DNA from 3 places in the Variovorax sp. AC194 genome. Region 1 is predicted to be linked to each of the others. Evidence: riboswitches for the same ligand, from Rfam matches in the RefSeq annotation. Region 1 holds a riboswitch; each other region holds the start of a gene.

Region 1 (9,644 bases):
GGGGAACGGGCCGGCCAGGTCCCAGGTCTGGAAGAACGGGCCCCAGTCGATGTACTTGGCGAGCTCGGTGAGGTCGAAGTTCTTGAACACGCGACGGCCGATGAACTTCGGCACGGGCGGCGTGTAGTTCGTCCAGTCGATGGGCGTCTTGTTGGCGCGCGCCTTGGCCAGCGGCCACATCGGCACCTGCTTCTTGTTGGCGTGCTGCGTGCGCACCTTCTCGTAGTCGGCATTGATCTCGTCGATGTACGCGGTGGCCTGGTCGGAGAGCAGCGACTGCGCCACGCTCACGCTGCGCGACGCATCGGGCACGTAGACCACGGGGCCTTCGTAATGCGGCGCGATCTTCACGGCCGTGTGCACGCGGCTGGTGGTGGCGCCGCCGATCATGAGCGGGATCTTCTTGATGCGGAAATGGTCGTCGCGCTGCATCTCGCCGGCCACGTACTGCATCTCTTCCAGGCTCGGCGTGATGAGGCCCGAGAGGCCCACGATGTCCGCGCCCTCGACCTTGGCGCGCGCCAGGATCTCGTGGCACGGGACCATCACGCCCATGTTCACCACTTCGAAGTTGTTGCACTGGAGCACGACGGTCACGATGTTCTTGCCGATGTCGTGCACGTCGCCCTTCACCGTGGCGATGATGATCTTGCCCTTGGTGCGCACGTCGCGGCCGGCGGCCTCGTCGCGCAGCTTTTCTTCCTCGATGTAGGGCAGCAGGTGGGCCACGGCGGACTTCATCACGCGCGCCGACTTGACCACCTGCGGCAGGAACATCTTGCCGGCGCCGAACAGGTCGCCCACGATGTTCATGCCGTCCATGAGCGGGCCTTCGATCACGTGCAGCGGACGGCCGCCCCTGGCCAGGATCTGCTGGTAGGCCTCTTCGGTGTCTTCGACGATGAAGTCGGTGATGCCGTGCACCATGGCGTGCGAGAGGCGCTGGTTGACGTGCACCGGGTGCTCGGGCGTGCCGCGCCATTCGAGGCGCTTGCTCTCGTCCTTGGCGCCGCTCTTGGCGGTCTCGGCGACTTCCACGAGGCGTTCGCCAGCGTCCGGACGGCGGTTGAGCACCACGTCTTCCACGCGCTCGCGCAGTTCGGGCTCCAGGTCGTCGTACACGCCCACCATGCCCGCGTTGACGATGCCCATGTCCATGCCCGCCTTGATCGCGTGGTACAGGAACACGGTGTGGATCGCTTCGCGCATCGGGTCGTTGCCGCGGAAGCTGAAGCTCACGTTCGACACGCCGCCCGACACCTTGGCGCCCGGCAGGTTCTCCTTGATCCAGCGCACCGCGTTGATGAAGTCGACCGCGTAGTTGTCGTGCTCCTCGATGCCGGTGGCGATGGCGAAGATGTTCGGGTCGAAGATGATGTCCTCGGGCGCAAAGCCCACCTCGTCCACCAGGATGCGGTAGGCGCGCTCGCAGATCTCGACCTTGCGCTCGTAGGTGTCGGCCTGGCCCTTCTCGTCGAAGGCCATCACCACGGCGGCGGCGCCGTAGCGCTTCACGAGCTTGGCCTCGTGCTTGAACTTGTCCACGCCCTCCTTCATGGAGATGGAGTTGACGATGCCCTTGCCCTGGATGCAGCGAAGGCCCGCCTCGATCACCTCCCACTTGGAGCTGTCCACCATCACCGGCACGCGCGCGATGTCGGGCTCGCTGGCAATGAGGTTCAGGAAGCGGACCATCGCGACCTTGCTGTCCAGCATGGCCTCGTCCATGTTGATGTCGATCACCTGGGCGCCGTTCTCCACCTGCTGGCGCGCGACGGCCAGGGCCTCTTCGAACTGGCCGTTCAGGATCATCCGCGCGAAGGCCTTGGAGCCGGTGACGTTGGTGCGCTCGCCGATGTTGACGAACAGCGTCCCCGCGCCGATGGCGACCGGCTCGAGGCCGGACAGCTTCATGGGGGGAACGGCAATTTGGGGGGTCTGGGCCATGGGCTCACCTGCGAAAGGAACAAACAGGCGAGCGTCGTTTTGAAATCCCAAGCCTGACGGCCCGCCTGGCGGACCGCTGCAACGCTCCTTGGGAGGGGATGGATTTTAAGGGCGTTCGCCCGCTCCCGCGGGAAAGCCCTATGCAGGCCTCCCAGGCACCCCCCACAGAATGCGGGCGCGCAATTCGTCGAAGAACGAACGTTCGTGTTTTTATTTGAAAACAAAGGAATGAACATATGCCAAGAAAGAGGAATTCGAGGCTGCTGCGCCTCACCGCCCGCCCGGTCTGCGCCGCACTGCTCTTCGGCCTTTTGGGGACGACCACGCTGAGCCAGGCGGCCATCACCGACACCCCCACGCAGGTCCAGGCCCGGGTGACGTCCAGCGAAGCGAAGACGAAGAACCCGATCGTGCTGGTGCACGGCCTCTTCGGCTTCGACAACGTGCTGGGCATCGACTACTTCTATCGCATCCCCGAGAGCTTGGCCGGCGCGGGCGCCAAGGTGTACGTGGCCCAGGTCTCGGGCGCCAACAGTTCCGAGATCCGCGGCGAGCAGCTGATCCAGGAGCTGAAGAACCTGCGGGCGCTCTCGGGCAACCCGTCGCTCAAGTTCAACCTCATCGGCCATTCGCAGGGCGCGCCCACCGCGCGCTACGTGGCGGCGGTGGAGCCCGGGCTGGTCGCCTCGGTCACCTCCGTGGGCGGTGCCAACGGCGGCTCGAAGGTGGCCGACATCCTGCGCAGGATTCCCGAGGGCAGCGTCTCCGAGGCGGTGGTCGCCGAGACGCTGCGCCTGGCGATGCTGCTGCTGGGCGCCCTCTCGGGCAAGGACCCGAGCGAGCTGCCCGAGGTGCCGTTGAACGCGCTCAGCTCGCTCACCACCGCGGGCGGCGCGGCCTTCGACAAGAAATTTCCGCAGGGCCGCCCGGCCCCCGGCGCCTCGTGCGACGTGAAGAGCGGCCCGGCCGAGGCGAACGGCGTGCGCTACTACTCGTGGTCCGGCGTGCAGCCGCTCACCAACGCGTTCGATGCGAGCGACGTGGCGATGGGCGGGCTGAGCCTCATCGCCTTCGGGGGCGAGACCAACGACGGCCTGCTGGCCGTGTGCAGCACCCGCCTGGGCACGCACCTGGGCGACTACCGCCAGAACCACCTGGACGAGGTCAACCAGCTTTTCGGCCTGACCTACATCGGGCTGTGGACGCTGTTCGAGAAGAAGCCGGTGCAGCTCTTCCAGGAGCAGGCGGCGCGCTTGAAGAGCGCGGGCCTCTGACGATGCGGCACGCCTCCTCGTGAAAAAGGCCAGACCGCTGCAGCTCGGTGCGATGGCGGGCGCCGCGGCGCTCGCCATCCTCGGCGGATGGTGGCTGGTGGACGGGCTGCCGCCGGCCGACGCCCCCGAGACGGTGGTGGCGACTTCCGCCGCCGCCGGCCCGGGTGGCACGGTCGGCGCAGTGCCGGCAGCGCAGCCGATCGGCGACGCCCGCCCCGCCCCCGATGCCATGCTGAACCCCTCGCTCATCCTCGTCTTCGAGAGCGTGCTCGCCGAGGCGCAGGCCACCGGCAAGGCGGCCTTCATGGCGATGGCGCCCGCCCTGCTCGCCAAGCGCCTGCCGGCCGAACTGGTCGCGCGCGCGATGGGCCTGCTGGAGCGCTACGTCGACATGCAGGAGGCCATGCAGGCCCTGCCACCGCCCGATGGCGGCGACCCCGCATCGCTGCGCAAGACCATCGAGGCGCGCGCCGAAGTGCGGCGCCGGTACTTCGCGCCCGAGGAAATCGAAGGCCTCTTCGGCGACGAGATCCGCCAGGACATCCTCATGGCCGAGAAGATGGCGCTCGCCCGAGACGCCAACCTCACGCCCGAAGAGCGCGCGGCCGCCGCGCAGCGCCGCGAGGAGGCCCTGCTCACGCCCGAACAGCGCGAGCAGCGCCGCGCCTTCACCGCGCAGGTCGACGTGCAGCGCCAGACCGACGCCATGGACGCGCGCGGCGCGAGCGCCCAGGAGCGCTTTGCCGAACGCAGCGCCGCCTACGGCTACGAAGCGGCCCGCCAGCTGGCCGCGCTGGACCAGGAAAACCGGGACTGGAACAGCCGCCTCGACCAGTACGCCAATGCGCCCCCGGAGCAGCAGGAGCAGCTGCGCGAATCGCTCTTCAACGAACGCGAGCGCCTGCGCCTGGCCGGCGCGCTGGCGCTGCGGGGGTCACGGTCTACGCCGTCTGGGCCGAGCCCATCGCCGAACGCGGCAGGCCAAACACCCGGTCGAAGCCCCAGTTGAAGACGAAGGTGTAGACCAGGAAGAACACCACCAGGCCCAGGTCCATCACCAGCGCCTGCCAGAGCGAAACGCCCAGGCCCCAGGCGAACATCGGCACCAGGAACGCGATCAGCCCGCCCTCGAAGCCGATGGCGTGGGCGATGCGGCGGCGCACGCTGCGCCCGCGCACGGCCTGGCGCGATTCCCAGCGCTCGAAGAGCGCGTTGAAGATCAGGTTCCAGATCACCGCGACGACCGAGGCCGCCACCGCCAGCACGCCGGAATGGCCGAGCCCCGCGTCCGTCATCAGGGCCAGGCCGGCGCTGGCGCACACGATGGCGATCCCTTCGTACAGGGAGATGTAGACGACACGACGCTGGAGCCCTTGCATGACTTTTCCTCTTGAACTTGAATACGATGGATGGACTTTATTTGCTATTTACTGATATAAATAGTCATCTTATTTCAATTAAATTGATAGATCGGACGCCATGGCCTTCTCCAGCGACAACGTCGAGGTGTTCCTGGCCGTGATCGACCACGGCTCCTTCTCGGCCGCCGCGCGGGCGCTGCACAAGGTGCCCTCGGCCGTGAGCATGGCCATCGCGGGCCTGGAAGCCGAGCTTGACCTGCCCCTGTTCGACCGCAAGGGCCGCGAGCCCCAGCCCACCGCCGCCGCGCGTTCGCTGGAGCCGCAGGCGCGGATGCTCGCGGCGCAATTGAAGCAGCTGCAGGTGCAGGCGCTCGCGCTGACCCAGGGGCTGGAAAACCGCCTGACGCTGGCGATTGCGCCCGAGCTCCTGGCCGCGCCCTGGAGTGGCCCGCTCGCCGAACTCGCGCAGGAATACCCGCTGCTGCAGGTCGAGGTGCTGGCCGCGCCGCAGGCCGACGCGCTGGCGCTGCTGCACAGCGGCCGCGCACAGCTGGCGCTGGTGTTCGAGCGCCCGAGCCTGGACGGCCGCGAGGGTTTCCAGGAAGTGGGCAGCGACACGATGGTGGCCGTGATGGCGCCCGATCACCCGGCGCTCGTCGCGGCGGCCGGCGAACGGCTGCGGGAAGAGCACCTCACGAACACGCGCCAGATCGTCGTCGCCGGCCGCGACCTGGCCACCAGCGATCCGCGCTTCGTGTTCGCGCGTCACGTCTGGCGCACCGACAATGCGCTGGCCGCGCTGAGCCTGATCACCGCCGGTCTCGGCTGGGGGTGGCTCCCGCGCAATTTCGCGCGGCCGCACGTGGCGGCGGGCGCGCTGGTCGAGATTCCGTTCGAGAACCTCAGCAACGGCCTCGACCTGTGGGTCGATGTGGTGTGGTCGAGGGAGCGCCCGCTGGGGCTGGGCGCGCAGCGCTTCGTGGCGCTGATCGCGCGCGACCGGCAGGCGGCCGCGCACGCGCCGAAGGATTCGGCGCCGTGAGTGGGTGATCGACGAGTGCGCTGAAGCGATCGCACCGATGGGGTGCCTTGCGCAGCGAAATCAAGGAGGAGGCCGCAGGCCGGGGGACATTCGCGGAGCAAGGCACCCCGTCGGTGTGATCGCTGCCCTGAACGATCCGTCCCACGCGCCCCGACCTCACAACGCTCAGGGCGCAGGCTTCGGTGGCGGCAGCATCAACACCATTTGCGTGATCGCGTACTCGCAATCGCGCGTGCCACGCAGGCAGTAGGCGGCCGTCGGCGCGACGTCGAAGATGGCGGGCGGCAGATCCGGGCAGGCCACGGCGATCTTGCCGGGGGTCGGCACGCTGACCTTGCAGTCGGGGCGCGCACCGGCGATGCGGTCGGACAGCAGCGTGTCCCACGACGGCGGCTTGCCGGTGTCGCCGCAGCCTCCCGCGAGCGCCGACACCAGGAGCGCGAATCCCGCGAAGCGGGGGGCGGCACCGCGCATCGGGTGCGCCGGTTCAGGCGGCTTCGCTGTAGAAGCCGGCGGCGTTGTTCAGAAGGCGTCCGGGCACCGGGGCCACGGCACGGCCGATCGCCGCGATGTGGTCCGGCGTCGTGCCGCAGCAGCCGCCCACGATGTTCACCAGCCCCTCGGCCGCGAACTCGTGCAAGAGGCGCGAGGTGACATCGGGCGTCTCGTCGAAACCGGTGTCGCTCATCGGGTTGGGCAGGCCCGCGTTCGGGTAGCAGCTGATGAAGGTGTCGCCCGCCACGCGCGCGAGCTCCTGGATGTAGGGGCGCATCAGCGCCGCGCCCAGCGCGCAGTTCAGGCCGATGGCCAGCGGCCGCGCGTGCCGCACGCTGTGCCAGAACGCGGTGACGGTCTGGCCGCTCAGGATGCGGCCGGAGGCGTCGGTCACCGTGCCGCTGATGATCAGCGGCAGGCGCTCGCCGCTGTTGTCGAAGTACTCGTCCACCGCGAAGAGCGCGGCCTTGGCGTTGAGCGTGTCGAAGATCGTCTCGACCAGGATCACGTCGGCGCCGCCTTCGACCAGCGCCTCGGTCTGCTCGTAGTAGGCGGCGCGCAGCGATTCGAAATCGACATTGCGCGCGCCCGGGTCGTTCACGTCGGGGCTGATGCTCGCGGTCTTGGGCGTCGGGCCGAGGGCGCCGGCCACGAAGCGCGGCTTGTCGGGGGTGCTGAACTTGTCGCAGGCCGCGCGCGCGAGCTTGGCGGATTGGAGGTTCATCTCGCGCGCCAGGTGCGCCATCTTGTAGTCCTCCTGCGCGATGGTGGTCGCGCCGAAGGTGTTGGTCTCGATGAGGTCGGCGCCCGCCGCGAGGTAGCCCTCGTGGATGTCGGAGATCACGTCGGGCCGGGTGAGCGAGAGCAGCTCGTTGTTGCCCTTCACGTCGCGCTCGAAGTCCTTGAAGCGCTCGCCGCGGTACTGTTCCTCGGTGAGCTTGAAGCGCTGGATCATCGTGCCCATGGCGCCATCGAGGATGGCAATGCGCTTTTCGAGGATGCCGGCCAGAGCCTGGCCGCGGGTATAGATGACGGGCTTCATAACCTCCGATTGTAGAAAAGGAGGCTTGCCCTGCCGCCCGTCAGTGCTTTGCCGGCCCCTCGACGAAGGCCAGCACCGCCTCGATCATCCGCCGCACATGCGGCTGCACGCCGGCCGCCACCTCGGGCAGATAGTCGAAGGGCAGCTTCTCCTGCATGTAGCTCGACTGCGTCATCTCCAGCTGCACCGCGTGCACGCCGCCGGCCGGGTTGCCGTACTGGCGCGTGATGTGGCCGCCCTTGAAGCGGCCGTTGAGGACGCCCGTGTAGCCCGTGGCCGATTCGGCGATGCCGAGCACCGTGGCGGCCAGCGCCGGGTCGCAGCTCGTGCCGTTGCCGGTGCCCAGGTTCAGGTCGGGCAGCTTGCCTTCGAAAAAGCGCGGCAGCACCGAGCGGATCGAGTGCGCATCCCACAGCGCGATGGTGCCGTGCTCGGCCTTCAGGCGGTCGAGCTCGGCCTGCAGCTGGCGGTGGTACGGGTGCCAGATCGCGTCGCGGCGCTGGGCCACTTCTTCGTCGTTCGGCAGGTCGTCGCTCGATGCGTAGACCGGCGTGTCGTCGAAGGTGTCGACCGGGCACAGGCCGGTGACGCTCTGGCCCGGGTAGAGGCTCGCGCCATCCGGTGGACGGTTCAGGTCGATCACGTAGCGCGAGTGCGTGGCCACGAGCACCGAGGCGCCGAGTTCGTCGGCGAAGTCGTAGAGCCTCTCGAGGTGCCAGTCGGTGTCGGGCACATGGCGCGCCTCGTCGGTGAGGCGCGCGGCCAGCGCGGGCGGCACGTGGGTGCCGACGTGCGGCATCGAGATCAGCAGCGGGCGCGTGCCCTGGCGGAAACGGAATGCCGGTTCGGCGGTGGTGAAGGCCATGGTGGTTTCAGTCCTGAAGGAGTTGGGTGCGCGCCGCCACGAAGGCGGACGCGGATTCGGCGTGCAGCGTGTGGCGTCCGGCCGAGACGCGCTCGCGGCCGGCCACCCACACGGTGTCGATGGCAGAGGTGCGGTGGCTCGCGAAGACATGCGCCGAAAGCATGTCGGGCGCGGGCAGACCTTGCAGCGCAACGTGCGCCGCATCGAGCACGATGAAGTCGGCCTGCTGCCCCGCGGCGAGCCCGCCGGTCGCGCGGCCCGAGGCCTGCGCGCCGCCCTGCACTGCTTCGAGCGTGAGCGCCGTGGCGACATGCGGCTGCGCCGCGCTCGCGCCGACGTTGCGCTGGCGCTTGGCCAGGCGCTGGCTGTATTCGAGCATCAGCAGTTCTTCGGCCGCGTTGACGCTCGCGTGGCTGTCGGAGCCCACGCCCCATGCGCCGCCGTGGCTGCGCCACTTGGCGAAATCGAAGATGCCGTCGCCCAGGTTCGCCTCGGTCGTCGGGCACAGGCCCGCGACCGCGCCGCTCTTCGCGGCGTATTCGTATTCGGCGTCGTTCATGTGCGTCGCGTGCACGAGGCACCAGCGCGCATCGACCGGCGCATGGTCGAGCAGCCACTCGACGGGGCGCAGGCCGCTCCATTCGACGCAGTCGTCCACTTCCTTCGTCTGCTCGGCGATGTGGATGTGGATCGGCGCCGTGCGGTCGATGGCTTCGAGCCCCGCGACCGCATCGCGCAGCGCCTCGGGCGGCACGGCGCGCAGCGAGTGCGGCGCCAGGCCCAGGCGCGCGCCCTGCGCATCGCACGCGGGCTTGAGCGCTTCGAGCAGGCGCAGCATCGATTCGGTCGAGCGCACGAAGCGGCGCTGGCCTTCGTTGGGCGGCTGGTCGCCGAAACCGCTGGTCTGGTAGAGCACCGGCAGCAGCGTGAAGCCGATGCCGGTCTTTTTCGCGGCGCGCAGCAGCGCGAGGCTCAGCGTCGCGTCGTCGGCATAGGGGCGGCCGTCGGCGTCGTGGTGCACGTACTGGAATTCGCACACGCTCGTGTAGCCCGCCTCGAGCATCTCGGCATAGAGCCAGGTCGCGATCGCTTCCATGTGCTGCGGGCCCAGGCGCGCGGCGAAGCGGTACATCAGCGTGCGCCAGCTCCAGAAGCTGTCGTGCTGCTCGGCGCGGTGCTCGGTGAGGCCGGCGAAGGCGCGCTGGAAAGCATGCGAGTGCAGGTTGGGCATCCCGGGGATCACGGGGCCGTTCGCCACCTGCGCGCCTGCCGATGGCTGCGCGGCGGTCTGCACTTGCGTGAGCTGGCCGGCGTCGCTCCATGTAAGCAGCACATTCTTCGCCCAGCCCGCAGGCAGCAGCGCATCGGCTGCGAAAAGCGTGCGCGTCATGCTGCGTTTTCCAATGCAATGCGCCCTTGGCGCACCGCGGTGCGCAACGGACGTTGACCGAACCAGTACGCGAGCTCGGCCGCATCGCGCACATTCCACAGCACGAAGTTCGCGGGCATGCCTTCGGCGATCGCGCCGTGCGTGGCTGCGAGGCCCAGCGCGCGCGCCGCATGCAGCGTGACGCCGGCCAGCGCCTCGGGCACCGTCAGGCGGAACAGCGTGCATGCC
Region 2 (9,644 bases), 1.0 Mb from region 1:
GCAACTTTTGCCGCGTGCCATTGGTGCCGTTCGCGGCATAGACGTAGTACACGCCGTTGCGCGCATCCGCGGCGTTCAGGCGCGCCGCGATGGCTTGTGCGTCGAGGGCTGCGCTCGTCGCCGTCTGGGCCGTCAGCGACGGCGCTTCTTCATCGCCCGGCGCCTGGAGCGCCGGCGCACCTGAAAGGGCAGGCCCACCGGCATCGGCCGCCATCGGCGCGGCGATGCCGCTCCCGCTGCCATTTCCTCCGCCCCCGCCACAAGCCGTCAGGCCCACGCACAGAACAACCGCGCTCCACAGCGCAGCGAATGTCGTCTTCATTGTTTTTTCTCCGATCCGCTCACCGGTGCCATGCGCACCGACCTCGCGCCCCCTCCGGGCACCGATGGATCGTAGCTTCAGCCGCTTATTTCTGGATGCTTTTGATTACAAAAACCGCGCAATTGTTATCGCCGAGGCCCTAAAAAGCCTCCGTCACCCCATACGCCCGCATCTGCGCCTCGAACTGCGCCACGTCGTTGCTCAGCACCACCAGGTCATGCGCCTGGCCCTGGCGGTCCTTCACGTGCTTGCTCAGCAACGCCTCGGGCCGGAAGCCCAGCGCCTGGAAGACGGCGATGGCGCCGCGCTGGTCGACTGTCATCTGCGCAACGATCTTTTCCTGCCCGCGCTCGACCGCCAGCGCACAGCCCTCCTGCGCTAGTTGCTGGCCGAGGCCGCTGCCGCGCAGCGCCGGCGCGACCAGCACGCGCAGCTCGGCCACGTGGTCCGACCAGGAATGCGGGTCGCGGATGACGGCCGCGCAGCCGAGCACTGTGCTGCCGCGCACCGCCAGCACGCTGTCGATGTCGCCGCGCTCGATGGCGCGCACCCACGCGCCCATCACCTTGGGCTCGGTGATGTCGCGCGGCAAGAAGAGCAGGTCGTGCGCGGGCAGCGCCTTCGCGAACGCGAGCACGGCGGGGGCGTCGTACGCGGTCATCAGGCGCAGCTCGATGTCGCCGTCGCCGTTCGGCACCATGCGCGGGTAGTTGCGGGAGGAAGAGGCCAAGGTGATGGTCATGTCGATCGCACTCCAAGCCAGTCGTCGAGTTTGGGCCACAGCCGGCGCACCGCGTTGGCGCCCGCGGCCAGGCTGACGTGGCCGCCCTTGAGGACGACCTCTTCCTTGTCGGCCGAGCCGATGTTCGCGATGAGCGGCTGGCCGGCCTCGTAGGGAACGATGTGGTCGTGCTGCGCGAGCGCGTGCAGCACCGGCACCTTGATGTTTTCCAGCAGCACCTTGCGCCCGCCGAGTACCAGCTCGCCCTTGAAGAGCTTGTTGTCCCACATCAGCTCTTTCACCGTCTGGCGGAAGTACTCGCCGGCCAGCGGCAGCATCTCGGCGCCCCAGCGGTCGAACATGCGGTACGACTTCACGAACTCGTCGTTGGCCATGTTGTCCCACAGCTGCACCACGCCGGCGCCGCGGCCCGCGGGACGCAGCATGTCGAAGGAGGCGAACAGCATCTCGGGCGGCACGTTGCCGATGGTGTCGATGAGCCGGTCGACGTCGAAATAGCGCCGGTCCGACCACGCATGGAAGAGCTTCATGCGGCTGAAGTCGATGGGCGTGGTGAAGAGCGCGAGGTTCTTCATCGGTCCGCCCGGGTGCAGCGCCGCGTACAGCGTGGAGAGCACGCCGCCCATGCAATAGCCGGCGATGGTGATGTCTTCCTCGCCCGAATCTTCCTGCACGCGGCGAATGGAATCGGGAATGAAGTCGAGCACGTAGTCCTCGATGCGCAGGCGCTTCTCGTCGGCGCGCGGCGCGTTCCAGTCCATCACGTAGACGTCGTAGCCTTTGAGCAGCAGGTACTCGACCATGCTCTGGCCGGGCGCGAGGTCGAAGATGTACGCGCGGTTCGTGGTGGCCATCACCATCAGCACCGGCACGCGGTAGATCTCGTCGACCAGCGGGCGGTAGTGGTACAGGCTCAGCGTGCCGCGGCGGTGGATCTCGTCCTTGGGCGTCTGGCCGACCGCGGGCGTGGCGGAGGTGAGGAAGTCCAGGCCCTTGATGTTGCGCTGGATCGCGCGCTCGATCTCCGCGCCGATGTCCGGCAGGGCGAGTGCGTCGGCGATGGCGTTCATCGCGCGCTGCGCTTTCTTGCGGGGCGCTTCGGTGCGGGGGGCGGTGCCGGGGCTTTCACGGCGGCGGCAGCTTGCGGCGGCTGTTTGGTGCGGCGCGGCTTGGGTGGCGCGGCCGTGGCCGCGGAGGTTGCAGGACCGCGCCCGCCCTCCATCGCGCGGCTGATGTTCGCCAAGTGATCGTCGATGCGCTGCAACTGTTCGCCCAGCGCCTGGATGTCGGCGCGCGTGGGCAGGTTGAGCATCGTGAGGTAGCGCGCCATCAGCTCGCCCAGCCCTTTCTGCGCGGTGAGCGATGCGTTCATGCCGCCGTGCATGCCCTGGCGAAACGGGTCCGAGGCCATGGTCTCGTTGGCGAATTCGTTGGTGCTTTTTTCCCATTGGGCCGTGAGCTCGCGCCACATGGCCATCGGGTCGAGGGGGGAGAACTTGTTCATGGACAGAGGCCCCGTCGTCTATCGGTCGGTCAATGGTCGCGGCGCTGCCCGGTGTGCGCGGCGATGGCGTCGATGATCTGCGGCCACATCGACACCGGCAGCGCGTGGCCCATGCGCGGAATGCGCAGCAGCTTCGCGCCCGCAATGGCATCGGCCACATCGACGCCGCAGGCCACCGGCACCAGCGGATCGGCGTCGCCGTGGATCACCAGCGTGGGCACCTGCACGTCACGCAGCGCGGGCTTGCGGTTGCCGGACGCGAAGATCGCCGCCAGCTGGCGCGCCACGCCGCCCGGGTTGAGCCCGCGCAGGAAGATGAGCTGCGCGCGCTCGGCGTCGCGCGCCTCGTCGAGCGGAAAGTCGGGGCCGCGCAGCACATGCCAGACCTTCCTGTAGTGCGGCAGGAAGGCATCGAAGGAGAGCGGCGTGGGCGAGAACAGCACCGCCATCGCCTCGGGCGTGGGCGGCGGCAGCGCCGGGTTGCCGGTCGTGGACATGATGCTGGTGAAGGAGCGCATGCGCTCCGGGTGATGGATGGCCAACTCCTGCCCGATGGCGCCGCCCATCGATGCGCCCACGATGTGCGCGCGGTCGATGTCGAGCGCGTCGAGCAGGCCGATGCAATCGGCCGCCATGTCGCGCAGCGTGTAGGGCACCGCGAGCGGCTTGCCCGCCATGGCCTGCAGCATCAGCGCCTGGATGTCGGGAATGCCCAGGTGCGGCAGGTGCGTGGAATGGCCGATGTCGCGGTTGTCGAAACGGATCACGCGGTGCCCGCCGGCTTCGGCCAGGCGCGCGCAGAACGCGTCGTCCCAGGCGACCATCTGGGCGCCGAGGCCCATGATCAGGAGAAGCGGCGGCGCGTCGGGGTCGCCGAAGCTGTCCCACGCGATCTCGATGCCGTTGGCGAGCGTGCGGCGCTCGGTGCGGGGTGGGACGGCGGTCATCGCGCGAGCGCCTTGCGCTTACTTGCGCTGCAGCAGCTTGGTCACTTCGTCCACGTTGGACTGGATGCGCTGACGCACCACGTCGAAGGCATCGGCCTGCGACTTGGCCGCAAGGTTGGCCAGCTCCTTGATGTCGTCGATGGCGCGCTGGAACGATTGGCGGCCGAGTTCGTCGAGCTTGGCGAGGTTGGCCTTGGCGTCCTTGCCCGGCATTTCCTTGGCGGCCGTCTGCCATTCGGTGATGGCGCTCTTGATCATCTCGGTCTGCCGCTGCACCACGGTCTGCAGGCCCTGGTAGGACTTTTCGTTGGCCTGCATCAGCGCCTGCAAATCCTTGCGGCCGTTCTCGAGCAGCTTGCCCGCGCCGCCGGTGAGGTTCAGTTCCTGCAGGCGATCGGTCATGCCCTTCAAGTTCTTCAGCGGGTTGAGCATGTCGGCGGCGCTGGGAGCGGCCGTCTTGGCGCTGCTGCTGCTACTGCTGGCGGTGGTCTTCTTGGCGGCGGCTTTCTTGGCAGTGGCCATGGTGCGGTATCTCCTGTGTCGGGTGAACGGGTGAATGGCAAGGACCGGCCGGACGGCAAAAGTCCCTCGCCACGATACGCCGCACCGGCACGGCCAAGGTCCCCGCGGCAACAAAAATGCCTGCGGGATTTCCCTTGGATATTGAATGCCTGTATCGCGAAGCCCGCGAATGCCCGCGACTGCCGCGAAGGCTTACATCGGCGGCGCGAAGCCGTTGCGTCCGGCCGTCACGCGCAGCGCCGTGGGCGTGCCGTTCTTTTCCTGCGCATTGACCAGCACCTTGGCGCCGGGCACCAGGAGTGCATCGGTGCCGGGGCGGAAGGTCACGACCGGCACGTCGGGCGGCACGATGACTGTCTTCTCGCCGCCCTTGTAGGTCAGGCGCAGCTGCTGTCCGCCCTTCACCGATTTCGGCGCCGCGGCCAGGTCGGCGACGGTGGCGTTGGTCATGGTGCTCTCGGGCAACAGGTCCCACGGGCGATGGCCTTCGCCGGTGCCGCGTGCGGCCTCGGGGAACACCACGACTTCGAGCGCCTTCTGCGAGCCGTCGGCCTGCGGCATGGCGGCGGTGCCGATGAAGCTGCCTTTCTTGATGTCGGCCAGCTTGATTTGGTAGACCTCCGACAGCTGCATGTCGGCCGGTCGCGCGAGGCTGACGACTTCGCCGCCGCGGTCCTGCACGACGAGGGTCTTGGCGTCGACGCGGACGATGGTGCCGCGGATGCGGACTTGTTCGGAGGCCGCTTGCGCGGAGGCGATGACCGGGAGGGCGGCAGCGGCGAGAAGTGCGGCCGAGGCCAGCAGGGTCGAGGGGATTCTGGAGAACATGGGGGGTCTTGCGTCTTGCATCTTGGTGTTGGGGTGCGGATCAATGTACGCCTCGACAACGAAACGCGCTTCCCGTCATGTGGGATACCCCAGCGGTTGGCTCGGCCTGGCACCCCGTCTACAATCCGCCGTTCCGAGGAGCGTTGCAGCGCCATCAAGGCGTGAGGCTCGGACCACATCGCAACCACGCTCACCCGCTGTTCTCGCGGTGAGTCCTTTTCCGTCAGACCCCCGTACGCAGTGGCATCTTTCAAACCAGTTTTGGAGTTCTCATGAGCGCTGTTCTCAAGCCCACCCCCGTTTTGACCGCCGACCAGGCGATTGCCGACCTGTCCCTCGCCGCCTGGGGCCGCAAGGAAATCCGCATTGCGGAAACCGAGATGCCCGGCCTGATGGCCATCCGCGAAGAGTTCTCGAAGGCGCAGCCGCTCAAGGGCGCGCGCATCACGGGCTCGCTGCACATGACCATCCAGACGGCCGTGCTGATCGAGACGCTGCAAGCCCTGGGCGCCACCGTGCGCTGGGCCTCGTGCAACATCTTCTCGACGCAGGACCACGCCGCCGCGGCCATCGCCGCCTCGGGCACGCCGGTGTTCGCGATCAAGGGCGAGTCGCTGGAAGACTACTGGGGCTACACCCACAGCATCTTCGACTTCGGCCCGAAGGACTCCAAGGGCGAAGGCCCCAACATGATCCTGGACGACGGCGGCGACGCCACCCTCCTGATGCACCTGGGCCAACGCGCCGAGAAAGACCTGGGCGTGCTGGCCAACCCGACCAGCGAAGAAGAACGCATCCTGTACGCCGCGATCAAGGCCAAGCTGGCTGTCGATTCGACCTGGTACACCCGCAAGTCCGCCGAGATCATCGGCGTGACCGAAGAGACCACCACCGGCGTGCACCGCCTGAACGAGATGAGCGCCAAGGGCACGCTGCTGTTCCGCGCCATCAACGTGAACGACTCGGTGACCAAGAGCAAGTTCGACAACCTGTACGGCTGCCGCGAATCGCTGGTGGACGGCATCAAGCGCGCGACCGACGTGATGATCGCCGGCAAGGTGGCCTGCGTGGCCGGCTACGGCGACGTGGGCAAGGGCTCGGCCCAGGCCCTGCGCGCCCTGAGCGCCCAGGTGTGGGTCACCGAAATCGACCCGATCAACGCCCTGCAGGCCGCGATGGAAGGCTACAAGGTCGTGACGATGGAATACGCCGCCGACAAGGCCGACATCTTCGTGACGACCACCGGCAACAAGGACGTCATCACGCACGACACGATGGCCAAGATGAAGGACCAGGCCATCGTCTGCAACATCGGCCACTTCGACAACGAGATCGACGTCGCGTCGATCGAGAAGTACGAGTGGGAAGAGATCAAGCCGCAGGTCGACCACATCACCTTCCCGGACGGCAAGAAGATCATCCTGCTGGCCAAGGGCCGCCTGGTGAACCTGGGCTGCGGCACGGGCCACCCGAGCTTCGTGATGTCGTCGTCGTTCGCCAACCAGACCATCGCGCAGATCGAGCTGTTCACCAAGCAGGACGCGTATCAGGCCGGCAAGGTCTACGTGCTGCCCAAGCACCTGGACGAGAAGGTCGCGCGCCTGCACCTGAAGAAGGTCGGCGCCATGCTGACCGAACTGACCGACTCGCAAGCCGCCTACATCGGCGTGAGCAAGAACGGCCCGTACAAGCCGGACACGTACCGCTACTAAGCGTCCATGCGCGCTGATCAATTGCTGGTGGAACGCGGCCTCGCCGCGTCGCGTTCGCAGGCCGTGCGGCTCATTGCCGGCGGCATGCGCTGGCGCGATGCGGGCACGAGCGACGCATGGCGCTCGGTCGTCAAGAACAAGGACGAGGTGCCCGATTCCGCCGAGCTCGAACTGGACGACGCGGCCGAGGCGCGCTACGTCTCGCGCGGCGGACTCAAGCTCGAAGGCGCGCTCACTGTGAGCGGTGTCGATCCCGCCGGCAAGCTGTGCCTCGATGTGGGCCAGTCGACCGGCGGCTTCACCGACTGCCTGCTGCAACGCGGCGCGACGAAGGTCGTGGGTGTCGATGTCGGCCACGGGCAGTTGCATGCGAAGTTGCGCGAGGACGAGCGCGTCGTCGCCATCGAGGGCGTCAATGCGCGGGCCTTGTCACCGGACGATCTGCAGGAGGAAGAAGGCGAAGCGCCGTCCGATTTGCGTTTCGACCTGATCGTGGGCGACCTGTCGTTCATTTCGCTCACGCTGGTGCTGCCGGCAGTCGTCGAATTCCTGGCCGACGACGGCCAGCTCCTGATGCTGGTCAAGCCGCAGTTCGAACTGCAGCCCGGCCAGGTCGGCAAGGGCGGCATCGTGCGCGATGCGGCGATGTACGAGATCGTCGAGAAGCGCCTGCGCGATGCGTGCGCCGCGCTCGAGCTGCGCGTGCTGCAGTGGTTCGACAGCCCGATCGCCGGTGGCGACGGCAACCGCGAGTTTTTCATTCACGCCGTGCGCGCGTCCGGCGCGAACGGCTCCTAAGGAGACGCAGGTGCGCCTTCCGCTGAGTTTCGAATTCTTCCCGACCAAGACGCCCGAAGGCGCGGTCAAGCTGCGCGCCGTGCGCCAGCAGCTGTACGTGCGCAAGCCCCAGTTCTGCTCGGTCACCTACGGTGCCGGCGGCTCCACGCACCAGGGCACCTTCGGTGCGGTGCAGGAGATCCTGGGCGAAGGCGTCGATGCCGCCAGCCATTTCTCTTGCATCGGTGCCACCAAGGCCACGGTGCGGGAGCAACTGGCCGAACTCAAGGCCATGGGCGTCAAGCGCCTCGTGGCGCTGCGCGGCGACCTGCCGAGCGGCTACGGCATCGGCGGGGAATTCCACTACGCGAGCGATCTCGTGGCCTTCATCCGCGAGGAAACGGGCCGCGACTTCCATATCGAGGTGGCCTGCTATCCCGAAGTGCATCCGCAGGCCCGCTCGCCCGAGGCCGACCTGCAGGCCTTCGCCGCGAAGGTGAAGGCGGGTGCCGATTCGGCCATCACCCAGTATTTCTTCAGCCCCGAGGCCTACTTCCGCTTCGTCGACGATGTGCGCAAGCTCGGCATCGACACGCCGATCGTGCCGGGCATCATGCCCATCACGAGTTCGACGCAGCTCATGCGTTTCTCGGACGCCTGCGGTGCCGAAATTCCGCGCTGGATTCGGCTGCGCCTGCAGGGCTTCGGCGACGACACGGCCTCGATCAAGGCCTTCGGCCTGGACGTGGTGACCGACCTCTGCGCGCGCCTGCGTGACGGCGGCGCACCCGCGATCCACTTCTACACGATGAACCAGTCGGCGGCGACGCTGGCTGTGTTGGAGCGTCTCGATTGAGAGGGCGCGCCGCAGGTTCGTCGCTGCGCGCGGGGCTTCGCCTTGCGATCGTCGCTGCCACCTGCGTGCTTGCGGGCTGCGCCATGCCGCCCGCCACCGAGGGCGGCACCGATCCGGGTGCGGCGGCGGGCTCGCGCCTGCGGCCGCTGTCGAAGGGGCTGGCGGTTCCGCCGGGCGCTTCGGCGCGCTCGGATGTGCCGTGGGTGCGCTATGACCTCGCGGTGTCCGGCACCGGCGAGTTGACGCCCGACGACGGCGTGCCCGGCGACGACGGGCCGCGCGATATCTTCGAGCGCGGCGGCGCGTCCTGGTACGGCATCCAGTTTCACCAGCGCAAGACCGCCAGCGGCGAGCGCTTCGACATGACGGCCCTGACGGCCGCCCACAAGACCCTGCCGTTCGGGACGCGCGTCTGCGTGCGCAGCCTGGTCAACGGCAGCGAGGTGCTGGTGCGCATCAACGACCGCGGCCCCTATGCGCAGGGCCGCGTCATCGACCTGAGCCGGGCCGCCGCCGACCGCATCGGGCTGGGCATCAAGCAGGTGGCGCTGTCGGTCGTCGGGCCCGGGGGCATGCGTTGCGGCGGTGTGCAGGCCGAGCCGGGCGAGGCCGCCGCGCCGGTGGCACCGGGCGCCGACCGCGCCAAGGCCGCGGTGCCGGCCCGGCGCAAGGTGATCGTGCCGCCGCGGCGGCGCCGTTGAGGCGCTAAGAGGGCGACTCAGCCGCCGCTGTCGAGCGAGAAGGTCGCGTTGCGGTCCTGCGCCAGCTTCTCCGCCAGCTGCGGCAGCGCCGCCGCGAGCAGGGGCTTGAGCGTGTAGGGCGGGTTGATCAGGAACATGCCGCTGGCCGGGAGACCCGGACGCTTGGTCTCGCCGGTGGGCGTGGCCGTCAGCTTGCTCGACTTGACCGTCAGCGTGGCATGCAGCCATGGCTTGCCGGCCTTGGTCGCCATGGTCTTGAGCCGGCGCGGCAGGTCGTGCGCCTCGGGCCTCGGAATGATCGGATACCAGACGGCATACGTGCCCGTGGCGAAGCGCTTGAGCGCCTCGGCCGCGAAGTCGAGCACGCGGGCGTAGTCGCTCTTGATCTCGTAGCTGGGGTCCATCAGCACCAGCGCGCGGCGCGACGGCGGCGGCAGGAACTTGGTGGCGCTCCCGAAGCCGTCTTCGCGCAGCACGGCGATCTGGCGGCCGGCCTCCAGCTGGGCGATGTTGGCGTCCAGCGTGCGCGCGTCGGTGGGGTGCAGCTCGAACAGCTTGAGCTTGTCGTGGTCGCGCAGCAGGTGCTGCACGATGAACGGCGAGCCGGGGTAGACGCGGGCGCCGCCCTTGGGGTTGAAGTCGTGGATCACGCCGAGGTAGCGCGCGATCGCGTCGGCCAACGGGGCCTCGGCTTCCGGAGCCGCTTTCTTGGCCGCCGATTTCGCGGCGGGCG
Region 3 (9,644 bases), 4.3 Mb from region 1:
CGACGCCGCCGCCGGCGCTGCCCATTCCCTCGGCCGCGTCGATCACCTTGGGGTTCAGCAGTGCCGACATCGGTGGCGCCAGCCCGGCCGGCTCGGCCACCTATGCCGCCGGCAAATGGAACGTGGCCGGGGCGGGCTACGACATCTGGGGCGAACGCGACAGTTGCCACTTCGCCTACAAGGCGATCACCGGCAACGGCACCATCGTCGCGAAGGTCGAGTCGCTCGAGAACACCCACCCGTCCGCGGTGGCGGGCGTGATGATGCGCACAAGCCTGGAACCAGGCGCTCCGCGCGCCTGGATGGCGATGAACTACAAAAGTGAAGTCTTGCAGAACATGACGAAGCTGGCGGTGTACGGGGGCTCGAACTACGCGAACAAGGTTGCGAGCGCCGGGCCCACTCACTGGGTGAAGCTCGAGCGCATCGGGAACATCATCACCGGCTACGTTTCTCCCGATGGCACCAATTGGGCCGCCACCGATGTCGGCCGCATCGACGCTCCCGTTCCCGACACGGTCTATGTTGGATTGGTGGTCTCTTCGGTCACGGGCAAGCTGAACAACAGCGTCTTCAGCAACGTGCAGGTCACCGGTGGCGACAGCGGTGCGCCGAGCGTCGTCCCCGCGGCTCCCGCCATGTTGCTGGCCTCGCCGGGCGATGGCGCCGTCCCGCTGCGCTGGCAGGCATCCTTCGGGGCCACCGGCTACACGGTCGGCCGCTCCGCCTTCAGCGGCGGACCCTACGAGGCCGTCGCGTCCGGCGTTGCGGGCAGCAGCTACACGGACACCTCCGTGGTCAACGGCACCACCTACTACTACACCGTGACGGCGAGCAACTCCGCTGGAACGAGCGACAGTTCTCCGTCGGACAGCGCCACACCGGTCGCGCGACGGTGAACGTCGCTGCAGGCGGCACCGCGAACCACCGCGGAGGCGACGCAACCAACGCGACCCACGCCCAACGCGCCTTCGACCAGAGCTCGCCGTCGCAATGGCTCTGCGCGGGCGCGACCGGGAGCTGAAGACCTGCGCGATCGCGGCTCCGGGTTTCTGTCGCTCCTGGCGGCTCAACATCACGGCCAACCATGGCGACAGAACTTTCACGGAACGAGCCGACCGGTTGCCGAGGTCTTCGCAGGTGTGCGACTTTTGCGAACACGGCCACCGAAAAATGCTAACCCGGGCACCTTTCACAATCCCTAGGATTGTGAAATGAACCCACCCCAACAGGCCGGCGAGGCGACGCAGACGAAATCATCGATGCGTGGCGGCCTCCCCAAAGAGCCATCCCCCGCGCATGAACGAGAGCCTCATGCCCGTCGCGTCCGCACTTCAGCTGTCGGATGGCGATGTCTCTTCGCTGTTGCGCAATGGCTTTCAAGCTTCCTTCGCGCCAACGGAACGCAAGGCAGAACCGATGGCCGGCCGGGACCAGTTCTGGTCGATCCGATTTCCTCACAGGTGAAGCAAATGTTCAAAAGCGCAGTCAGATGGATCGGCATCTTGGTGGGAGCCGTCGCGATGCTCACGGTCACGCACGCAGAGGCGCAAACGCCGAGGAAGAAGGTGCGGATCGTGGTGGGGACGCAGGTTCTCAACATCTCCTATCCGACGCTGAACCTTCCCCTGGCGCTCGGCTATTGGCGCGACGAAGGCTACGACGTCGAACTCATTCCGTTGGCGCCGCCGGCACAGACCATCGCGCTGCTGATTGCAGGCCAGGCGGATTTCGCGCAGATCAACGCGAGCGTCGCGGTGCAGGCGCAGTCGCTCAACAGCCAGCCGGTCAAGCTCGTCGTGAACAACGGCGTGGTCGACTGGAGCATCGGCGTGCTCGAAGATTCGCCCCTGCGCTCGATCACCGATTTCAAGGGCAAGACCATCGGCGTGTTCGGCCTGGGGTCGGGCGGGGTCGCCATCCTGCGCGCCTACCTCAAGGAGAAGGGCATCGATCCGGACAAGGATGTCCAGTTCATCGCCACCGGCGCGGGCGCACCGGCCATCGACGCGCTCAAGAGCGGGCGTGTACAGGGCCTGATGTTCTGGGCCTCTGCCATGGCGGGCTTCGAGAACGCGGGCTTGAAGATGCGCTACCTGCGCGGCGAAGACTGGCGTGCCTTGCCCGACTTCAGCATCGCGGCGATGTCCAAGACGATCGAATCGGACCCCAAGATGGTGGAAGCCATCGCACGCGGCATGGCGAAAGCTTCCGAGTTTGCATTTGCCAACCCCGACTGCGTTCGCCGAATCCAGTGGAAATCCTGGCCCAACACGAAGCCCACGGGGCAGGTGGAGCCGTCGGTGCTGGCGCAGTGGGATGCCAATCTGCTCAAGGCCCAGCTCGATTCCTTCCGCGACGCATACAAGGTCAACGGCGGAAAATACTGGGGCAACGTCGACGCAGCCGCGGTGTCCCGGTTGGAGCAATTCATGCGCAAGTCGGGCCAGGTCAGCCGCGCGGTGCCGGCAAGCGCACTGATGATTGCCGACGCGGATTTCTATCGGAGAGCCAATCAGTTCGATGCATCGGCGATCCGGCAGGCCGCCGAAAAGTGCGCGAACTGGTGACTGCGACGGGTCCGGCGTCCGTCGGGCCGCAGGGCCGGCGAAAGGCGGAGCTGCGCCCGGTGAGCAGCAACGCGCTCAAATACTTCGTGGCCGTTGCGAGGTCGGGTTCGATACGCCGCGCCGCGGAAGAATTGCAAGTGGCGGCCTCCGCGATCTCCCGGCTGATCCAGTTGCTGGAGGAGGAACTGGGCGCCGAACTGCTCGAGCGGCACCGGGGGCACAAGGGTCTCAAGCTCACGGCCGAAGGCCAGGTGGTGCTGAACTATGCGAAGAGCATCGAAGCGGGCCTGGACGCGGTTCGCGACGATATCCGGTCGCTCAAGACCATCCGGACCGGCAAGGTCCGGTTCGGCATTTCCGAATCCTTCACGCGGGAGTTCGTTCCCCAGTTCCTGCATCGCTTTCATGCCGCGTACCCGGGCATCGTGTTCGAGGTCATCGTCGCGGGCGGCAACAAGCTCACTGCAATGCTGGCCAATCACGACATCGACGTGTCCCTGTCGTACATCACGCCGGACGCCTTCAATGTCTCTGTGGTCGAACAGGCCATGACAACGCCTTGCTTGCTGGTGGCGCGCAGCCATCCGTTCGCGCAGCGGGAGTTCGTCGATGTTGCGGAGTGCGCCGGCGAAGACATCGCATTGCCCGATGCGTCGCTGACCATTCGGGAAAGCTACGTTCGCATGTTCGCGAAAGCCAGGATTCGCCCGCGTGGGTTGCTGGTCACCAATTCGTTCGAGCTGATGCGCGCGTCGGCGGGCGCGGGTCTGACGATTGCCGTCGTGGACAGGTACTTCGGCGATCACGAAGCGCCCGCGGGGATGACCTATGTGCCGCTGCGCGGGCAGGGGCTGGATCGCTGGCCGCTGAACGTCAGCATCCATGCCGATCGCGACCTGCCCGCGGCCGCAAGCATCTTCGTGGAGCACCTGCGCACGGCGGTGCGTTCGGTTGCCGCCGACCGCTGACTGATCGACGAAGCACTTGCCGCACATCGCCGGGCAAAGGCTATGTGCAGCACGTGCAGCACGTGCAGCACGTGCCCTAGTAGCGGTAGGCCTCGGGCTTGAACGGGCCCGTCTTGCTCACGCCGATGTAGGCGGCCTGCGCGTCGGAGAGCTCCGTCAACTGCGCGCCCAGCTTTGCAAGATGCAGCTTCGCGACCTTTTCGTCCAGGAGCTTGGACAGCACGTAGACCTTGCCTTTTTCATAGGCCGCCTGTCTTGTGAAAAGCTCGATCTGTCCCAGCGTCTGGTTCGCAAGGCTGGCGGACATGACGAAGCTGGGGTGGCCCGTCGCGCACCCCAGGTTCACGAGGCGGCCCTTGGCGAGCAGGATGATCCGCTTTCCATCGGGGAAGATCACATGGTCCACCTGCGGCTTGATCTCGTCCCATTGGCAGGCCTCGAGCGACGCCACGTCGATCTCGTTGTCGAAGTGCCCGATGTTGCAGACGATCGCCTGGTCCTTCATGCGCTTCATGTGTTCGAAGGTGATGACGTCGCGGTTGCCGGTCGCTGTGACGAAGATGTCCGCCTGGCTTGCCGCCTCGTCCATGGTCACGACGCGGTAGCCCTCCATGGCCGCCTGCAGCGCATTGATGGGATCGATCTCCGTCACCCAGACCTGGGCGCTGAGGGCGCGCAGCGCCTGCGCGGAGCCCTTGCCGACGCCGCCGAAGCCGGCCACCACGGCAATCTTTCCGGCGATCATGACGTCGGTCGCGCGCTTGATCGCATCGACCAGCGACTCCCGGCAGCCATAGGTGTTGTCGAACTTGCTCTTGGTCACGGAGTCGTTCACGGCAATGGCGCGGATGGCGAGTTCGCCCTTGATGCTCATGTCGTTGAGCCTGAAGACACCGGTGGTCGTTTCTTCGGTCACGCCGATGATGTGACGCAGACGGCGGCTGTACCACGTGGGGTCCGTGGCCAGCTTCTTCTCGATGGCTGCGAAGAGGATGCGCTCCTCCGAAGTGGCCGGCTGCGAGATCACGCTGCGATCCTTTTCTGCGCGGCTGCCCAGGTGCATCAGCGTGGTCGCATCGCCACCGTCGTCAAGGATCAGGTTGGGGCCTTCTTCAGGTTCGCCGCGAGGCCCTCCGAACTCGAAGATCCGGTGGGTGTAGTCCCAGTACTCCTCCATCGTTTCGCCCTTGAAGGCGAAGACGGGAGTTCCCTTCGAAGCCACCGCCGCCGCGGCGTGGTCCTGCGTCGAGAAGATGTTGCACGACGCCCAGCGCACGGTGGCGCCCAGCGCTTGCAGCGTCTCGATGAGAACGCCGGTCTGGATGGTCATGTGCAGGGACCCGGCGATGCGTGCGCCCTTGAGCGGCTGCTGCTCTAGGAACTCGTTTCTGATGGCCATGAGGCCCGGCATCTCCGTCTCCGCGATGCGCAGTTCCTTGTGGCCCCAGCCGGCCAACGCGATGTCCGCCACGACGTGATCGCCGGTTGGGCTCGATGTCAATCTTTCGCTCATCTCTTGCTCCTTGTGATGGGTTGTCGTCAGAGCGAGATGAACACCGGGGGCTCACCGCACTCTGTCGGTGAGCGCAGTTAAGGATGCCGGTTCGGGCAGTCTTCCGAGCCTGACGGATCGCAGCTCGCGCAGTGGCGGGCGTGATCGTTGCAGCGCTCCTCGGTGAACAAAAATTCTAGTGTTCGAGCGCTCCTGGTGTGTGTCAAAAATTAGTACGCGGATGCCGAAAATCTGTGATTGACCCGCACATGTGCGCTCCCTAGAGTCGCGGTTCTCGACATCGGTGCCGCATCTCACGCGGCGATCGAGCGATGCCTCTCAAGCCCGTAGGAGCCCCTCTTTGCATTACCTGTCCACGCTCATGAATCCCAAGTCCATCGCGGTGTTGGGCGCGTCGCCGCGACCCGAGGCGATGGGCAATACCGTGATCAAGAATCTCCTGCGCGTCGGGTATGCCGGGGCCATCTATCCCATTCATCCCAGCGCCGATTCCGTGCTGGGTCTGGCATGCCATCGCGACCTGACGGCGTTGTCCGGATCGGTGGATTGCGTGGTGATCGCGCTGGGCGCGGACAAGGCCCTCGATGCCCTCAAGAACGCGCATGCCGCCGGTGCGCGCAGCGCGGTGTTGTACGCAAGCGGGTTCGCCGAGACCGGAGAACAAGGGGCGGCTCTGCAGGTGGAGATCAGCACCTTCTGCCGCGACAACCAGATCAATCTTTGCGGACCCAATTGCCTGGGAATCTTCAGTGTCGAGAACGGCGTGGCGTTGTACAGCGCTGCCGTGCCGGCGGGGCTGGAGGCGGGCGACATCGCGCTCATCTCGCATTCGGGTTCTGCATGCATCGCCTTGAGCAGCCTGAACCGCTTCAAGTTCAGCCACCTGGTGTCGTTGGGCAACGGGGCGGTGACCGATATTCCCGAGTACCTCGACTATGTGGCGCAAGACCCGCGCACCAAGGTCGCCGCGCTCTTCGTGGAGACGTTGCGCGATCCTTCGGCCTTCGCACGCGCCGCCGCGCAGATGCGAAAGGCGGGCAAGCCGATCGTGGCATTGAAGGTCGGCCGGTCCGTGTCCGGTGCTGCCGCGAGCGCCGCGCACACCGGTGCGATCGCGAGCTCCGACACGGCGCTGCTGGCATTCTTCAGGCGCCACGGCGTCACCCTGGTCGAAGACTACGACGAACTGGTCGAGACCGTCGCGCTGTTTTCCACGATCGGCTCGATGCCGCAGGGCGCGGGACTCGGCGTTCTCAATGTGAGCGGCGGCGAACTGTCGATGACCTGCGACATCGCCGAGCGCTGCGGACTGGATCTGCCGGAATTGAACGATGCGACCGTGGCGCACCTCAAGACCGTGCTCCCCGCGTTCGGCGCTCCGCGCAATCCGCTCGATGCAACGGGTGTCGGTGTGTTCGACACCCGGATGTACGGCGACTGCCTGGACGCGCTGCTGAACGATCCTGCGATCCATATCGTTGCCGTGTCGCAGGATTGCCCGGCCTCCATGGGGGAAGACCAGGCGTCGATCTACGAGAAGCTCGCGATCACCGTGGCCGAACGCAGCGCGCGGGCGCGCAAGCCCGTCGTGTTCTTCAACAACCTGTCCGCCAGGATTCATCCGGCCGTGCTCGCGCCGTTGAGCGAAGTGCCCACGCTGTGCGGAATGCGCAATGCGCTGCGTGCCATCAAGCATCTGGTGGACCATGCGGCGTTCATCGCCACCGAGGTCATTCCCAAGACGCCGGGTATTGAACGTCAACAGCAATGGGCGCGCCGCTTCGAATCCGCGGAGCCGCTGACCGAGCGGGAGAGCAAGTCGTTCCTGGAGGCGCACGGAATCCGCGTGACCGCTGAGCGCTTGGCATCGAGCGAGGAAGACGCCGTTGCAAACGCCGATGCCATCGGGTATCCCGTGGTGCTGAAGATCGAATCCGCGGACCTTCCCCACAAGAGCGAAGTAGGTGGCGTCGTCGTCGATCTACCGGACGCAGCCGCTGTGCGAGCGGCATACCGTCAGATCCTGGACAGCGTTGCAAAGAAGGCGCCCGAAGCGCGGGTTGCCGGCGTGCTGGTGCAGCAGATGGTTCGCGGTGGTGTCGAAGCCATCCTGGGTGTCGTGACGCATCGACCCTTTGCACCGGGTGTCGTGGTCGGCGCCGGCGGCGTGCTGGTCGAGATCCTGCAGGACGCCACGTTCGAGCTCGCGCCGGTGGACGTGAAGACCGCCGCCGCGCTGATCGACCAGACGCGGCTGGGCAAGTTGCTGGCCGGTTACCGAGGCGGTGTCGTGGCGGACCGTGACGCGTTGGCAAGAACGCTGGAACGGCTGTCCGACATTGCAGTGGTCTACGCCAACGAGATCGAAGCCATCGACCTGAATCCCGTCGCAGTCCTCGCGCAAGGCCAAGGTGCGGTGGTGCTGGACGCGCTGGTGATCCCGAAGGCTCGGCAATAGCCGCGCCGAAGGTGCCTGCATCGAAAAACCAGGAGACAAGCAAAAATGAAATATGAATGCATCGAACTGAGCATCGAGAACACGGTGGCGACGCTCGAGCTCGCCAGGCCGGACAAGATGAACTCGCTGAACGATCAGATCCTGATCGACATGCAGCACGCCCTCGACATGCTGGAGAACGACACCGGCGTGCGCGTGCTGATCATCACGGGGCAGGGCAGGGCCTTCTGCGCGGGCTTCGATCTCGCGCCGCGCGACAAGCCGTTCACGAGCGTGCAGGACTGGCGCGGTCACGTGAAGCTCGGGAACGACACGTGGTGGCGAATCTGGAAGTCGCGCCTGCCGGTGATCGCGGCCGTGAACGGCTTCGCGCTTGGCGGAGGGTGCGACCTGTCCATGGTCTGCGACTACACGCTTGCCTCGGAGGCGGCGGTGTTCGGCGAGCCGGAGATCCAGTTCCAGTCCGCGCCGCCCTTCAACATCACGCCCTGGATCATGGGAATGAAAAGCGCCAAGGAGTTTCTGCTCTTCGGCGATCGGGTGTCGGCCGAGGACGCGGTGCGCCTTGGCATCGCGAACCGCGTGGTGCCTGCCGACCAGCTTCGCGCCGAGGCGATGAACACCGCGCTGCGGCTCGCGAAGCTGCCTCCGCCGGCGGTCGAGCTCAACAAGCTCGGACTCAATCGCTCCTACGAGCTGCGCGGGTTCCAGCCGGCGATCGAGTACGGCGCGGAGATCTTCACCCAGGTCTTGATGTCGGAGTCGGACGAAGCGAAGGAATTCTTCGAACGCATGGGGCGCGATGGCATGAAGGCTGCGTTCAAGTGGCGAGACGAGCGCTTCGCTTTACCCGGGACCGCTTCCCGGTCCGGCGACAACGCTCGCACCAACGCTGCTTGAGGAGATCCGATGATTCATGTTTCAGGCCTGAACAAGATGTACGCGACACGCGAGGGGAACGAGATCCACGCGCTGTCCGACGTCAATTTTTCGGTGGCCGACGGAGAGTTCATCACGGTGGTGGGCCCCAGCGGTTGCGGCAAATCGACGTTGCTGAAGATTCTTGCGGGCATCCTGCGTCGCACGTCCGGCTCGGTCGAGATCGACGGACGTCCGATCGACGGTCCGAATCGCCAGATCGGCGTGGTGTTCCAGGCGCCGGTACTTTTGCCGTGGCGCACGGTGTTCGAGAACATCCTGCTGCCGAGCCAGCTGCATGGCGCCATCACGGATGCGAACCGCGCCGACGCCAGGAAGTACCTGGCCATGGTCGGGCTCGCCGGATTCGAGGACAAGTACCCCAATGAACTGTCGGGCGGCATGCAGCAGCGCGTGGGGATCGCACGGGCGCTGGCCCACGATCCGGCGCTGCTGCTCATGGACGAACCCTTCGGTGCGCTGGATGCCATGACGCGCGAGAACATGAACCTCGACCTGCTGCGCATTCGCGCCGCCAGCAAGAAGACCGTGCTGCTCGTGACACACAGCATTCCCGAGGCGGTGTTCCTGGCGGACCGGGTCATCGTGATGTCGCCGCGTCCGGGGCGGATCACCGAAATCCTCAACGTCGACCTGCCGGCGGAACGCAGGTTGGAGATGATCAACTCGGCGCCGTTCGGGGAGGTGGTCTCTCACATCCGCAAGTATTTCAGTTCACAAGGAGCGCTCGACGCATGACCACCACCAGCACGCCAAAACGCGGCGGCCCGGGGCTTCTTGGCCGCAAGCCCGAGCGCCCGCTCTCCATCCTCCTGTTCATCGTCATCATCGGCGGGTGGGAACTCGCGGTCAGGCTTCTCGAAGTCTCGTCCCTCGTGGTTCCGTCGCCGACCGCAACGGTGATCTCCTTGTGGAACGGCCTGGCCGACAACACCTTCGTGTGGCACACCGGCGTGACCTTGTACGAAACGCTCGTGGGCTTTTTTGTCGGCGCGTTGTTCGGCCTCGTTCTGGGCGCCCTGATCGGACAGTTCACCTTGGTGGAGCGAACGCTCTATCCGTACGTGGTGGCCTTCCAGACCATTCCCAAGGTCGCCATCGCGCCGTTGTTCGTGATCTGGTTCGGCTTCGGCGTCACGTCCAAGATCGTCATCACCGCCACCATCGTGTTCTTCCCGGTGCTGGCGAACACGATC

Evidence for each region. A riboswitch is a leader RNA that binds a small molecule or an ion and turns the genes downstream of it on or off. The one in region 1 is predicted to bind S-adenosylhomocysteine.
Region 2: another riboswitch for S-adenosylhomocysteine. It lies ahead of ahcY (adenosylhomocysteinase); the one in region 1 lies ahead of metH (methionine synthase).
Region 3: another riboswitch for S-adenosylhomocysteine. It lies ahead of ahcY (adenosylhomocysteinase); the one in region 1 lies ahead of metH (methionine synthase).

The regions. Positions count from the first base shown of each region.
Region 1 is NZ_OZ409823.1:39,147-48,790, forward strand. Features, by position in the region: gene metH (methionine synthase) at 1-1,947, opposite strand, end outside; S-adenosyl-L-homocysteine riboswitch at 1,970-2,043, opposite strand; gene ACZYRS_RS00160 (lipase family alpha/beta hydrolase) at 2,184-3,221, shown strand; gene ACZYRS_RS00165 (lipase secretion chaperone) at 3,241-4,230, shown strand; gene ACZYRS_RS00170 (PACE efflux transporter) at 4,163-4,600, opposite strand; gene ACZYRS_RS00175 (LysR family transcriptional regulator) at 4,701-5,624, shown strand; gene ACZYRS_RS00180 (hypothetical protein) at 5,790-6,098, opposite strand; gene ACZYRS_RS00185 (homocysteine S-methyltransferase family protein) at 6,112-7,161, opposite strand; gene hutG (N-formylglutamate deformylase) at 7,202-8,026, opposite strand; gene ACZYRS_RS00195 (formimidoylglutamate deiminase) at 8,034-9,416, opposite strand; gene hutI (imidazolonepropionase) at 9,413-9,644, opposite strand, start outside.
Region 2 is NZ_OZ409823.1:1,064,389-1,074,032, forward strand. Features, by position in the region: gene ACZYRS_RS05020 (hypothetical protein) at 1-322, opposite strand, end outside; gene ACZYRS_RS05025 (GNAT family N-acetyltransferase) at 462-1,064, opposite strand; gene ACZYRS_RS05030 (alpha/beta fold hydrolase) at 1,061-2,134, opposite strand; gene ACZYRS_RS05035 (hypothetical protein) at 2,131-2,568, opposite strand; gene ACZYRS_RS05040 (alpha/beta fold hydrolase) at 2,598-3,515, opposite strand; gene phaP (TIGR01841 family phasin) at 3,534-4,037, opposite strand; gene ACZYRS_RS05050 (hypothetical protein) at 4,230-4,865, opposite strand; S-adenosyl-L-homocysteine riboswitch at 4,995-5,064, shown strand; gene ahcY (adenosylhomocysteinase) at 5,138-6,577, shown strand; gene ACZYRS_RS05060 (TlyA family RNA methyltransferase) at 6,584-7,375, shown strand; gene metF (methylenetetrahydrofolate reductase [NAD(P)H]) at 7,386-8,210, shown strand; gene ACZYRS_RS05070 (septal ring lytic transglycosylase RlpA family protein) at 8,294-8,911, shown strand; gene ACZYRS_RS05075 (23S rRNA (adenine(2030)-N(6))-methyltransferase RlmJ) at 8,929-9,644, opposite strand, start outside.
Region 3 is NZ_OZ409823.1:4,316,003-4,325,646, reverse strand. Features, by position in the region: gene ACZYRS_RS20645 (alginate lyase family protein) at 1-899, shown strand, start outside; gene ACZYRS_RS20640 (ABC transporter substrate-binding protein) at 1,215-2,570, shown strand; gene ACZYRS_RS20635 (LysR family transcriptional regulator) at 2,555-3,538, shown strand; gene ahcY (adenosylhomocysteinase) at 3,615-5,051, opposite strand; S-adenosyl-L-homocysteine riboswitch at 5,114-5,218, opposite strand; gene ACZYRS_RS20625 (acetate--CoA ligase family protein) at 5,413-7,509, shown strand; gene ACZYRS_RS20620 (enoyl-CoA hydratase/isomerase family protein) at 7,594-8,409, shown strand; gene ACZYRS_RS20615 (ABC transporter ATP-binding protein) at 8,446-9,186, shown strand; gene ACZYRS_RS20610 (ABC transporter permease) at 9,183-9,644, shown strand, end outside.